2 regions of the Bacillus pacificus genome follow, and region 1 is predicted to be linked to the other one. Evidence: predicted binding sites of a transcription regulator. Region 1 holds the regulator's gene; the other holds the start of a gene.

Region 1 (5,240 bases):
AACACGCTCACCATTTTCAAGCACTCGACCAGTACCTACTGCAATAACTTTACCCTCTTGTGGTTTTTCTTTTGCTGTGTCTGGTAATACAATACCACTTGCTGTTTTTTCTTCCGCTTGAACAAGCTCAATTACAACGCGATCACCTAATGGCTTTAGCATGAACAATAACCTCCTCATTTTGTTATGTAAATTTTATTTATTAGCACTCAGGTCACCCGAGTGCTAACACACTTATAATAATAAATAATCTCAATTTCTTTTGCAAGTAAAAAAATCATAATTTTTTCGCAAATTACGCTATAAACTTTTCTATATAGAGTTCCTCTTCTTCTACCTTTACCATATGAATCGTTGTTTCCGCTACTCGTATGTTACAATATGAAGGGACACCCTAAGTTGTTTTCGCTACACATACAACTTTCTCCTGTCTTCTATTATAATTTCAAATAAGGATTTACGAAAAAAACATAATTCAAGAGGTTTATATCGTAGGTAGCATATGTACATGTTATCCTACCTTATCTCATACACTAGAGTTAGAAAGGATGGTTAAACCATTTGAAAAAACAATATTGGTGGGTTATCGTTACATACATCTTAATGCAGTTATCATCAATTGCTGGATTACCACTTCTCCTGAAAACTGGACTTTATGATAACAGGGGATTTACTAGGGAAGAGAAATTTCAACTTATAACTGGTCACTGGGCAATCATTAGCTTCTTTATTGCATTATGTATCGTACTTTGGTTACTTAGAACAGATATTCGTGATAGACATTTAGATAAAACGCGTTCTACTGTTCCAGCTACAATTGGTTGGATTTTTATCGGTTTCTTCTTAGCATTTTTCTCGCAAAGTATTGCTGGTATGATTGAAATGTATGTATTAGGTATTAAACCTGGATCTGAAAATACAGCAAGGCTTATGGATATCGCAAGAACTACTCCTTGGTTCCTTATCGTCATCTCTATAATAGGACCTATTTTGGAAGAAATCGTATTTAGAAAGATTTTATTTGGTACACTTTATAAGAAGTTTAACTTCTTTATTGCCGCTATCATTAGTTCCCTTGTATTTGCGGCGATTCATTTTGATTTTACTCACTTATTGGTATACACTGCTATGGGTCTCGTATTCGCCTTCTTATATGTAAAAACGAAGCGTATTATCGTTCCCATTGCAGCTCATGTTGCAATGAATACATTAGTTGCAATTGCCCAAGTTTTAGTGAGTAACGAACAAATTCAGGAAATGATTAAAGAAGCTGAAAAAATGCAAGGCTTTATCGGAGGATTTTTAGTATGAGAAACTCACCATTGTTCATGGCTGCATTGTACTTCCTTCTAGGATGTATCTTTACACGCTTCGCCATTACGAACGTAACAGATACAATTTGGAATATGTGGACAATACTATTTGCAGTTATGGCAACGATTGATTTTAATTTGGCACTTCGCCTCATCTTAGTTAAATTTACAAAGAAAAAACAATAATAAAACGCAGAGGTCGCTTCCTCTGCGTTTTATTGTGGATAATTCTTCAAAAAGTAAACGAGTGTTTGTAACTCTACTGCTAAATCAATATGATGAATTCTTATATTTTCTGACACATTTAAGCGCGCTGGTGTAAAATTCAAAATACCATGCACGTTTGTTTCTGCCAATCTATCGGCTACAGATTGCGCTACTGTAGCGGGTACTGTTAATATTGCCACTTGTATATCAGTTGATAAACGTTCTTCTAATTCATCTAAGTGATATACAGGAATGCCTCCGATTTCTGTTCCAACTTTCTCTTCACTAACATCAAACGCCATTTCAATTTTTGTATTATTGTTTTTCGTGAAATTATAATGTAAGAAAGCGGTCCCTAAATTACCTACTCCAATAAGCGCTACACGTGTTATATCATCTTGGTCGAGTGTTTCACGGAAAAATGATAATAAATAATTTACGTTATATCCATATCCTTTTTTTCCTAATGCTCCAAAGTATGAGAAATCTCTTCGAATCGTTGCGGAATCAACCTTGACCGCTTCACTTAATTCGGCTGATGAAACACGTTGCTTACCAGACAAAGATAAGTTTTGGATAAATCGATAGTATAGAGGCAATCTCTTAGCAGTGGCTTGTGGAATTTTCTGCTGCTCCATATAACCTCTCCTCTCTTCCTATCTTTATTCATATGCTTTAATCAAATACAGAAGTTTAGCACTTATTAAATTCCTTGTATAATAGAAAGAAGAAGTATTCTCTCTGTATTTTAAACTATACACTATTTTTAGTATGATTGAGAAATATAAACATGGCAAAGTTAAGAAATTATTTGAGGTGAAAACATTGATTTTATTACAAGTAAACGCGCTTTCGAAATTATACGGTGCAGAAACGATTCTTGCAAACATAAAATTGGAAGTTCAAACGAAAGATCGTATCGCATTAGTCGGGCGAAATGGAGCCGGAAAATCTACATTATTAAAAATAATAGCGGGTGAGCTATCTCATGATGGTGGAGAAATTATAAAACCGAAAGATGTCTCAATTGGATATCTAGCTCAAAATACCGGTTTAGAAACGTCTTTAACAATTTGGGATGAAATGTTAACCGTCTTTACACACTTGCAGCAAATGGAGACAAAACTTCGAAGGCTAGAGCAAGAGATGGGAAAAGAAGAAAACTTTTCAAACGAGGCTACATATGAAAGATTATTAGCTGATTATGACCAATTACAATTAGATTATAAAGATCAAGGTGGCTATCAGTACGAAGCAGATATCCGTTCGATTTTAAGTGGTCTTGGCTTCCCAGTTGAAACGCACCAAACGACGATTTCCACATTAAGCGGTGGACAAAAAACACGATTAGCTCTCGGTAAATTATTATTAACGAAACCAGACCTCCTTATTTTGGACGAGCCTACAAACCATTTAGACATCGAAACATTAACATGGCTTGAACAATATTTACAAGGTTATCCTGGCGCAATATTAATCGTTTCCCACGACCGTTATTTCTTAGATAAACTTGTTACACAAGTATATGAAATTTCGAATAAAGAAAGTAGACGATTTGTTGGTAACTACAGTAAATATTTAGACTTAAAATCAGCACTATACGAGCAAGAAATGAAACGTTATGAAAAACAACAAGATGAAATCGCTAAGCTAGAGGACTTCGTTCAAAAAAATATAGCTCGTGCATCTACGACAAAACGTGCACAAAGCCGTCGTAAACAATTAGACCGTATGGAACTATTAACAAGACCATTAGGTGACTCTAAGTCAGCTTCCTTCCACTTCGATATCGAAAAACAAAGCGGAAATGATGTGTTACAAGTAAAGGATGCAACTATCGGCTATGATAAGGATCCAATTATTGAGCATGTAACAATGCGCTTAACTCGCGGAGATAGCGTTGCTTTAGTTGGTCCAAATGGAATTGGGAAATCCACATTATTAAAATCAATTGTGAATAAGTTACCACTACTACATGGTGATGTTTCTTTCGGATCCAATGTATCTGTTGGTTACTATGATCAAGAACAAGCCAATTTAACATCTTCTAAGCGTGTTTTAAATGAGTTATGGGATGAATATCCACTGCAACCCGAAAAAGAAATCCGCACGATACTAGGTAACTTCTTATTCACAGGAGATGATGTACTAAAACCAGTATCATCTCTTAGTGGTGGACAAAAAGCTCGATTAGCTCTCGCAAAACTTATGATGCAAAAATCGAATTTATTAATTCTCGATGAGCCTACAAACCATCTTGATTTAAATAGTAAAGAGATTTTGGAGAATGCTTTAATTGATTATCCTGGTACCCTTCTCTTTGTATCTCATGACCGCTACTTTATTAATCGTGTAACGACGACCGTTGTTGAGTTATCAACAGAAGGTGCACAGGAATATTTAGGGGACTACGATTACTACGTTGAAAAGAAAAATGAGATGATTGAACGTGCTGAATTTGAACAACAAGAACAGCAAGAAAATCAGACACCTGTTCAAAAAACTGTAGCTCCAGAAAAATTAAATTATCTCGAAGAAAAAGAGCGCAAAAAGTTGGAGCGTCAACGTACTCGAAAAATTGAGGAACTAGAACAAAATATTGTACAATTTGAAGAAGAAATTGCTACGTTAGAAGATCAACTTTGCTTACCAGAAATATATGCAGATTATGAAAAGGCTAGTGAAATTACAACGAAAAAGCAAACACTACAAGAACAACTTGATGCTTGTATGGCAGAATGGGAAGAATTGCATTTATAAGAGTATAAATAAGAAGGATGTCTCATCAGTCGGGATTTTTGACGATGAGACATCCTTCTTATCTTCTAGCCATGGTCAACCTCTATTGCATAAACAATTCGACACGAGGTATCGATTTGCCGACAAAGTTTGACAATATTAGCCCCCCTTATAATAAGGGCATATTTCAAAATGTTTTTTAGAGATACCTTCTTCGTTTTTATTTCCCGAAAAAGGATAGATTCAAAGGTCAGACTTCATCTGTTTTATCCACAAGTTTATACACATATCCACCTTTATAAAATAAACATCTAAATAACTTTTCCACATTATCCACAATCAACAAAAAAGTTATCAACATTTTATATACACAATAAAACCCACATTATCAACAGATAATATGGGTTTTATCCACAAGCTGTGGTTAATTTTGTGTATAACTATGCTTCAATATCTAATCCTGGATTTGCATTTAAAGCTAATGTAGCACGTTTTCCTTGTTCATACGCAATTGTACCTGCCGCCGCAATCATAGCTGCATTATCTGTACATAAAGATAGAGGAGGAATAATTAGTTCTACATTTTCTTTTTGTGCAAACTCTGCTTCTAAACGTGCACGAAGTCCTTTATTCGCAGCAACTCCACCAGCAAGAAGCACTTGCTTTACGTTATAAGCATCCGCTGCACGAGATGCTTTCGTTACTAATACGTCAATTACACTCTCTTGGAAACTTGCTGCTAAATCTTCCGGTGCAATTTCTATCCCGCGTTGTTTTGCGTTATGCACAGTGTTGATAACTGCTGATTTCAATCCACTAAAACTGAAATCATACGAATCAGGTTCTAGCCATGCACGAGGTAAATCAATTGTTGGTTCCCCTTCATGTGCAAGACGATCAATATGAGGGCCACCTGGATATGGCATAGATAACGTACGAGCTACTTTATCATATGCCTCCCCTGCTGCATCATCTCGCGTT
Region 2 (5,240 bases), 240 kb from region 1:
TAAAAGGAAAGAAGAAAGTAGTTTTTGCGTCTACTTCAGAAGTATATGGTAAGGCAAAGCCGCCCTTTTCTGAAGAAGGAGATCGATTATACGGTGCAACCTCTAAAATACGTTGGAGTTATGCAATTTGTAAAACGTTAGAAGAAACATTATGTTTAGGATACGCTTTAGAAGGTTTACCTGTAACGATTGTTCGTTATTTTAATATTTATGGTCCAAGAGCGAAAGATGGTCCGTATGCAGGGGTAATCCCACGATTTATCCGCGCAGCACTGCGAGGAGAAGACATTCTCGTATATGGAGATGGAAAGCAGACACGTTGTTTTACGTATGTAAGTGATGCGGTAGAGGCAACGATTCGAGCAATGGATGAGAAGGTAAATGGTGAGATTATTAATATAGGTTCTGAGAATGAAAAGAGTATAAAAGAAGTAGCAGCAGTAATAAAAAAATTAACGAATTCTTCTTCAAAAATTGTTCAAGTTCCTTTCGAAGAGGTATATCCACATGGCTTTGAAGAAATTCCAAATAGAAGACCAGATGTAACGAAATTAAGAGAACTTGTTCAATTTCAAGCGAAAGTAACGTGGGAACAAGGGTTGAAAGAAACTATTAAATGGTTTCGTGAAGAAAACAATGGCTAAGTCACTATCGATTATTATACCTGTATGTAATGAAGTGGATACGATTTCAGACGTTATTCAATCGGCAAAAGGATTAAATCCAGTAGAGATTATTGTAGTAGCAAACGGTTGTAATGATGGAACAGAAGAGGTTGCTGATCGTTTAGGGTGTAAAGTAATCAAGTATACAGAGCTACTGGGGAATGATGTTGGCCGTGCAGTTGGCGCAAAACACGCGATAGGTGACGTATTACTATTTATAGATGGAGATTTTGCTATTCAAACTTCAAAGTTACAATTATTCCTAAATCCAATTTTACATGATCAGGCCGACATCGTTTTAAATAATTTGGATGCGTTATTTTTAAAGAAACAAAAACCGCACTCAGTGACAGTATGGCGCCAAATATTAAATGCAATGCTAGAGCGTGAAGAGTTAAAGATTGATTCTTTATTATCTGTACCTCACGCGTTGACGAAAGAAGTTGTTCAAAGCATTGGGTATGAATGTTTTGTTAATCCTATTGTCGCTCATTTACGCCTTATTCAAAGCAAATGGAGAATTAGTCGACATTGTGCAATTGACGTTATTACACCAAATAAATTTCGGCCGACCGAGCATGCTGCGTATGGCACGGGTCTTTCTCATTCTGAAAAAAGGATGATAGGTGACCATATAGAAGCTGTAGCGGAGCGAATAGTAGGTAGCGATGAACGCGGAGGGTATTATGATGGAAATAGGAAAAGAGATAGTGTCTATCATACTTTAGATTTTAAAGATTTTTATCAAGGATGGGGCGTTACATCGAATTTGTATAAGGGAAAGCAATTATCGGTCATTATTCCTGTACAAGATGAAGAGAAAACAATTGGAAACGTTATAGAAGAGCTTCGCAAAATTGAACCTTTTGAAATTATCGTTGTTGTAAATGGTTCGTCTGATCAAACAGCAACGATTGCAAAAGAAAAGGGAGCAACGACAATTGTATATAAAGAAGCACTCGGAAATGATGTGGGGCGCTCACTTGGAACGTATTTCGCAAAAGGAGAAATTGTGTTATTTATAGACGGCGATTTTGTTATTCCAGCGAGTGAGTTATATCCTTTTGCGAAAGCTATTGCAGATGGAACAGACGTTGCATTAAATGATCTAAATCATTATTTAGATTTAAGAGTACCGCTTCATCTTGTAACTGCATTTAAATATGCATTAAATTTAGCTTGTGATAGAAAAGATCTAGGCGTAGGCTCTCTTATCGCTGTACCGAATGCGTTTAGTCGTAAGTGTTTGAAAGAAATTGGATATAGATCTTTACTGGCACCGTGTGTAGCTCAAGTGAAAGCTATTCTTTCAGGATTTGAAGTTGCATGTGTAAGTCGTGTTGAAGTCGATAAGATGAACCGTATTCGACCCAGTGAACATTTTGCTAAAATAGGTCATCCACCAGCTGTACTTCGAATTATTGGTGATCATATAGAAGGGTTAGAGCAATTAATTGTATTAACAGGCAGTCGTGGTGGATTCCATGATGGAAATAGAAAAAGAGATATTTTATCCGACTTTAATGGGCAGTAAGACCCCCACTGATTAAAGTTTCATTTTATAGGTAACAAAAAAGTGTACAACATATGTACACTTTTTTGTTCTGCTATAAAAACTATAACAGATTAGGAGATAAGAGTATTACAGCTCTACAATGGGTATTGTTCTTATATTACAAAATAGGACTCGTATATAAGAATACCAAAAAAATACAATTAAGGAAAGGGTTAATTTTAAAGACTTTCAAATGAAGTTAACACTATGTATATAGTAGTTTGCTCAATATTTCACAAACATGTCACAACTATTTCGTTCACTTTCGTAAAAAAGTAGTATTCTAAGTGTGTAAGCTGTTATATAAAAAATCTTAGTCCTGTACTAATCAAAAATGGAGGAGATTAGGATGACTCAAGTATTAGAAAATGTTAAAAACGCATGGGAAAACTTTAAAGGTGAAAAATGGAAAGCAGAGATTGATGTTCGCGATTTCATTTTAAATAATGTAAACGTTTACGAGGGAGATGAATCTTTCTTAGCAGGAGCAACTGAAGCAACGAAACAACTTTGGGATCAAGTAATGGATTTAACAACGAAAGAACGTGAAAACGGTGGCGTTCTTGATATGGATACAAAAATTGTTTCTTCTATTACATCACATGAACCAGGATATTTAAATAAAGAGACTGAAAAAGTAGTCGGTTTCCAAACTGATAAACCATTTAAACGTTCTTTACAACCGTATGGTGGTATTCGTATGGCGGAACAAGCTTGTGAATCTTATGGATACGAAATGGATAAAGAGCTTAGTCGTATTTTTAGAGATTGGAGAAAAACTCATAACCAAGGTGTATTTGATGCTTATACACCAGAAATGAGAGCTGCTCGTAAATCAGGTGTTATTACGGGTCTTCCAGATGCATACGGACGTGGACGTATTATCGGTGACTACCGCCGCGTAGCATTATATGGAGTAGATCATTTAATTGAAGCGAAGAAAGCAGATTTAAATTTAACTGGCGGTGTAATGAGTGAAGATACAATGCGTTTACGCGAAGAGTTATCTGAACAAATACGTGCACTTCAAGAGTTAAAACAAATGGCTGCTTCTCATGGCTTTGATATTTCTAAGCCAGCAACAACTGCTCAAGAAGCATTCCAATGGTTATACTTCGCATATCTTGCAGCAATTAAAGAGCAAAACGGAGCTGCAATGAGTCTTGGCCGTACTTCTACATTCTTAGATATTTATATTGAAAGAGATTTAGCAAATGGTACTTTAACAGAAGAAGACGTACAAGAAATTGTGGATCACTTCATTATGAAATTACGTCTTGTGAAATTTGCAAGAACACCTGATTATAATGAATTATTCTCTGGTGACCCAACTTGGGTAACTGAGTCTATCGGCGGTATGGCATTAGATGGCCGTCCATTAGTAACAAAGAACTCATTCCGTTTCTTGCATACACTAGATAATTTAGGACCAGCTCCAGAACCAAACTTAACAGTTCTTTGGTCTAAACAATTACCACAGAACTTTAAAAACTACTGTGCGAAAATGTCTATTAAAACATCAGCAATTCAATATGAAAATGATGACATTATGCGTGCTGACTACGGCGATGATTACGGAATTGCTTGTTGTGTATCTGCAATGAGAATTGGTAAACAAATGCAGTTCTTCGGCGCACGTGCAAACTTAGCAAAAGCATTACTATATGCGATTAACGGTGGTAAAGATGAAAAATCTAAAGCACAAGTTGGTCCTGAGTACGCACCGATTACTTCTGAAGTATTAGATTATGAAGAAGTTATGCATAAGTTTGATATGACAATGGAATGGTTAGCGGGTCTATATTTAAACACATTAAATGTTATTCACTACATGCACGATAAATATAGCTACGAGCGTATTGAGATGGCACTTCATGATACAAATGTTCTTCGTACAATGGCAACAGGTATCGCGGGTCTATCTGTAGTAGCAGACTCTTTAAGTGCAATTAAATACGCAAAAGTAAAACCAATTCGCGATGAAAACGGAATTGCAGTTGACTTTGAAATCGAAGGAGATTTCCCTAAATACGGTAACAATGATGACCGTGTAGATGAAATTGCTGTAAATCTTGTGAAAACATTTATGAATAAACTTCGTAAACACAAAACATATAGAAATTCTGTTCATACAATGTCAATCTTAACAATCACATCTAACGTTGTATACGGTAAGAAAACTGGTAACACTCCAGATGGTCGCCGTACTGGAGAACCATTTGCACCAGGTGCGAACCCAATGCATGGACGTGATACAAAAGGTGCGTTAGCTTCATTATTATCTGTAGCTAAATTACCATATGAAGATGCACAAGATGGCATTTCTAATACATTCTCTATTATTCCAAAAGCACTTGGTAAAGAGGATGAAGTACAAGTACGTAACTTAGTATCAATGCTTGATGGTTATGCAGTAAAAGAAGGACATCACTTAAATATTAACGTATTTAACCGTGAAACATTAATGGATGCAATGGAACATCCTGAGAAATATCCACAATTAACAATTCGCGTATCTGGTTACGCTGTAAACTTTATTAAATTAACTCGTGAACAACAAATCGATGTAATTAACCGTACAATGCATGAAAGCATGTAAATGAAAAAAGTGTCCCTCTGCATTTTATAAATAGCAGAGGGAGGCTGTTTCAATAAAGGAGGAAGTAACATGGTAAAAGGAAGAATTCATTCTGTAGAGTCTTGTGGTACTGTTGATGGCCCAGGAATTCGTTATGTCATATTTACACAAGGGTGTTTATTACGTTGTCAATATTGTCATAATGCTGATACGTGGGAGATCGGTAAAGGAAAAGAAATAACAGTCGAAGAAGTAATGCAGGATGTGACATGTTACCTTCCTTTTATTGAAGCTTCCGGAGGCGGTATAACAGTTAGTGGTGGGGAACCATTATTACAACTAGATTTCTTAATTGAATTATTTAAGAAATGTAAGGAAATTGGAATTCATACAACAATTGATTCTTCAGGTGGTTGTTATTCTGAAGAACCAGAATTCCAAA

The links. The regulator Rex, encoded in region 1, represses fermentation and respiration genes when NADH is low (regulators of the CRP and FNR family bind a similar motif). The targets are predictions, from matches to a motif close to TTGTGAAATATTTCACAA.
Region 2: the regulator Rex is predicted to act here: its motif matches at 2,442-2,459, upstream of pflB (formate C-acetyltransferase).

What each region holds. Positions count from the first base shown of each region.
Region 1 is NZ_CP086328.1:4,804,803-4,810,042, forward strand. It holds gene groES (co-chaperone GroES) at 1-162, opposite strand, end outside; gene LMD38_RS24645 (CPBP family intramembrane glutamic endopeptidase) at 562-1,311, shown strand; gene LMD38_RS24650 (YdiK family protein) at 1,308-1,499, shown strand; gene LMD38_RS24655 (redox-sensing transcriptional repressor Rex) at 1,529-2,158, opposite strand; gene LMD38_RS24660 (ABC-F family ATP-binding cassette domain-containing protein) at 2,346-4,280, shown strand; gene tsaD (tRNA (adenosine(37)-N6)-threonylcarbamoyltransferase complex transferase subunit TsaD) at 4,700-5,240, opposite strand, start outside.
Region 2 is NZ_CP086328.1:4,565,008-4,570,247, reverse strand. It holds gene LMD38_RS23615 (UDP-N-acetyl-alpha-D-glucosaminuronate decarboxylase) at 1-644, shown strand, start outside; gene LMD38_RS23610 (glycosyltransferase family 2 protein) at 637-2,199, shown strand; gene pflB (formate C-acetyltransferase) at 2,570-4,819, shown strand; gene pflA (pyruvate formate-lyase-activating protein) at 4,889-5,240, shown strand, end outside.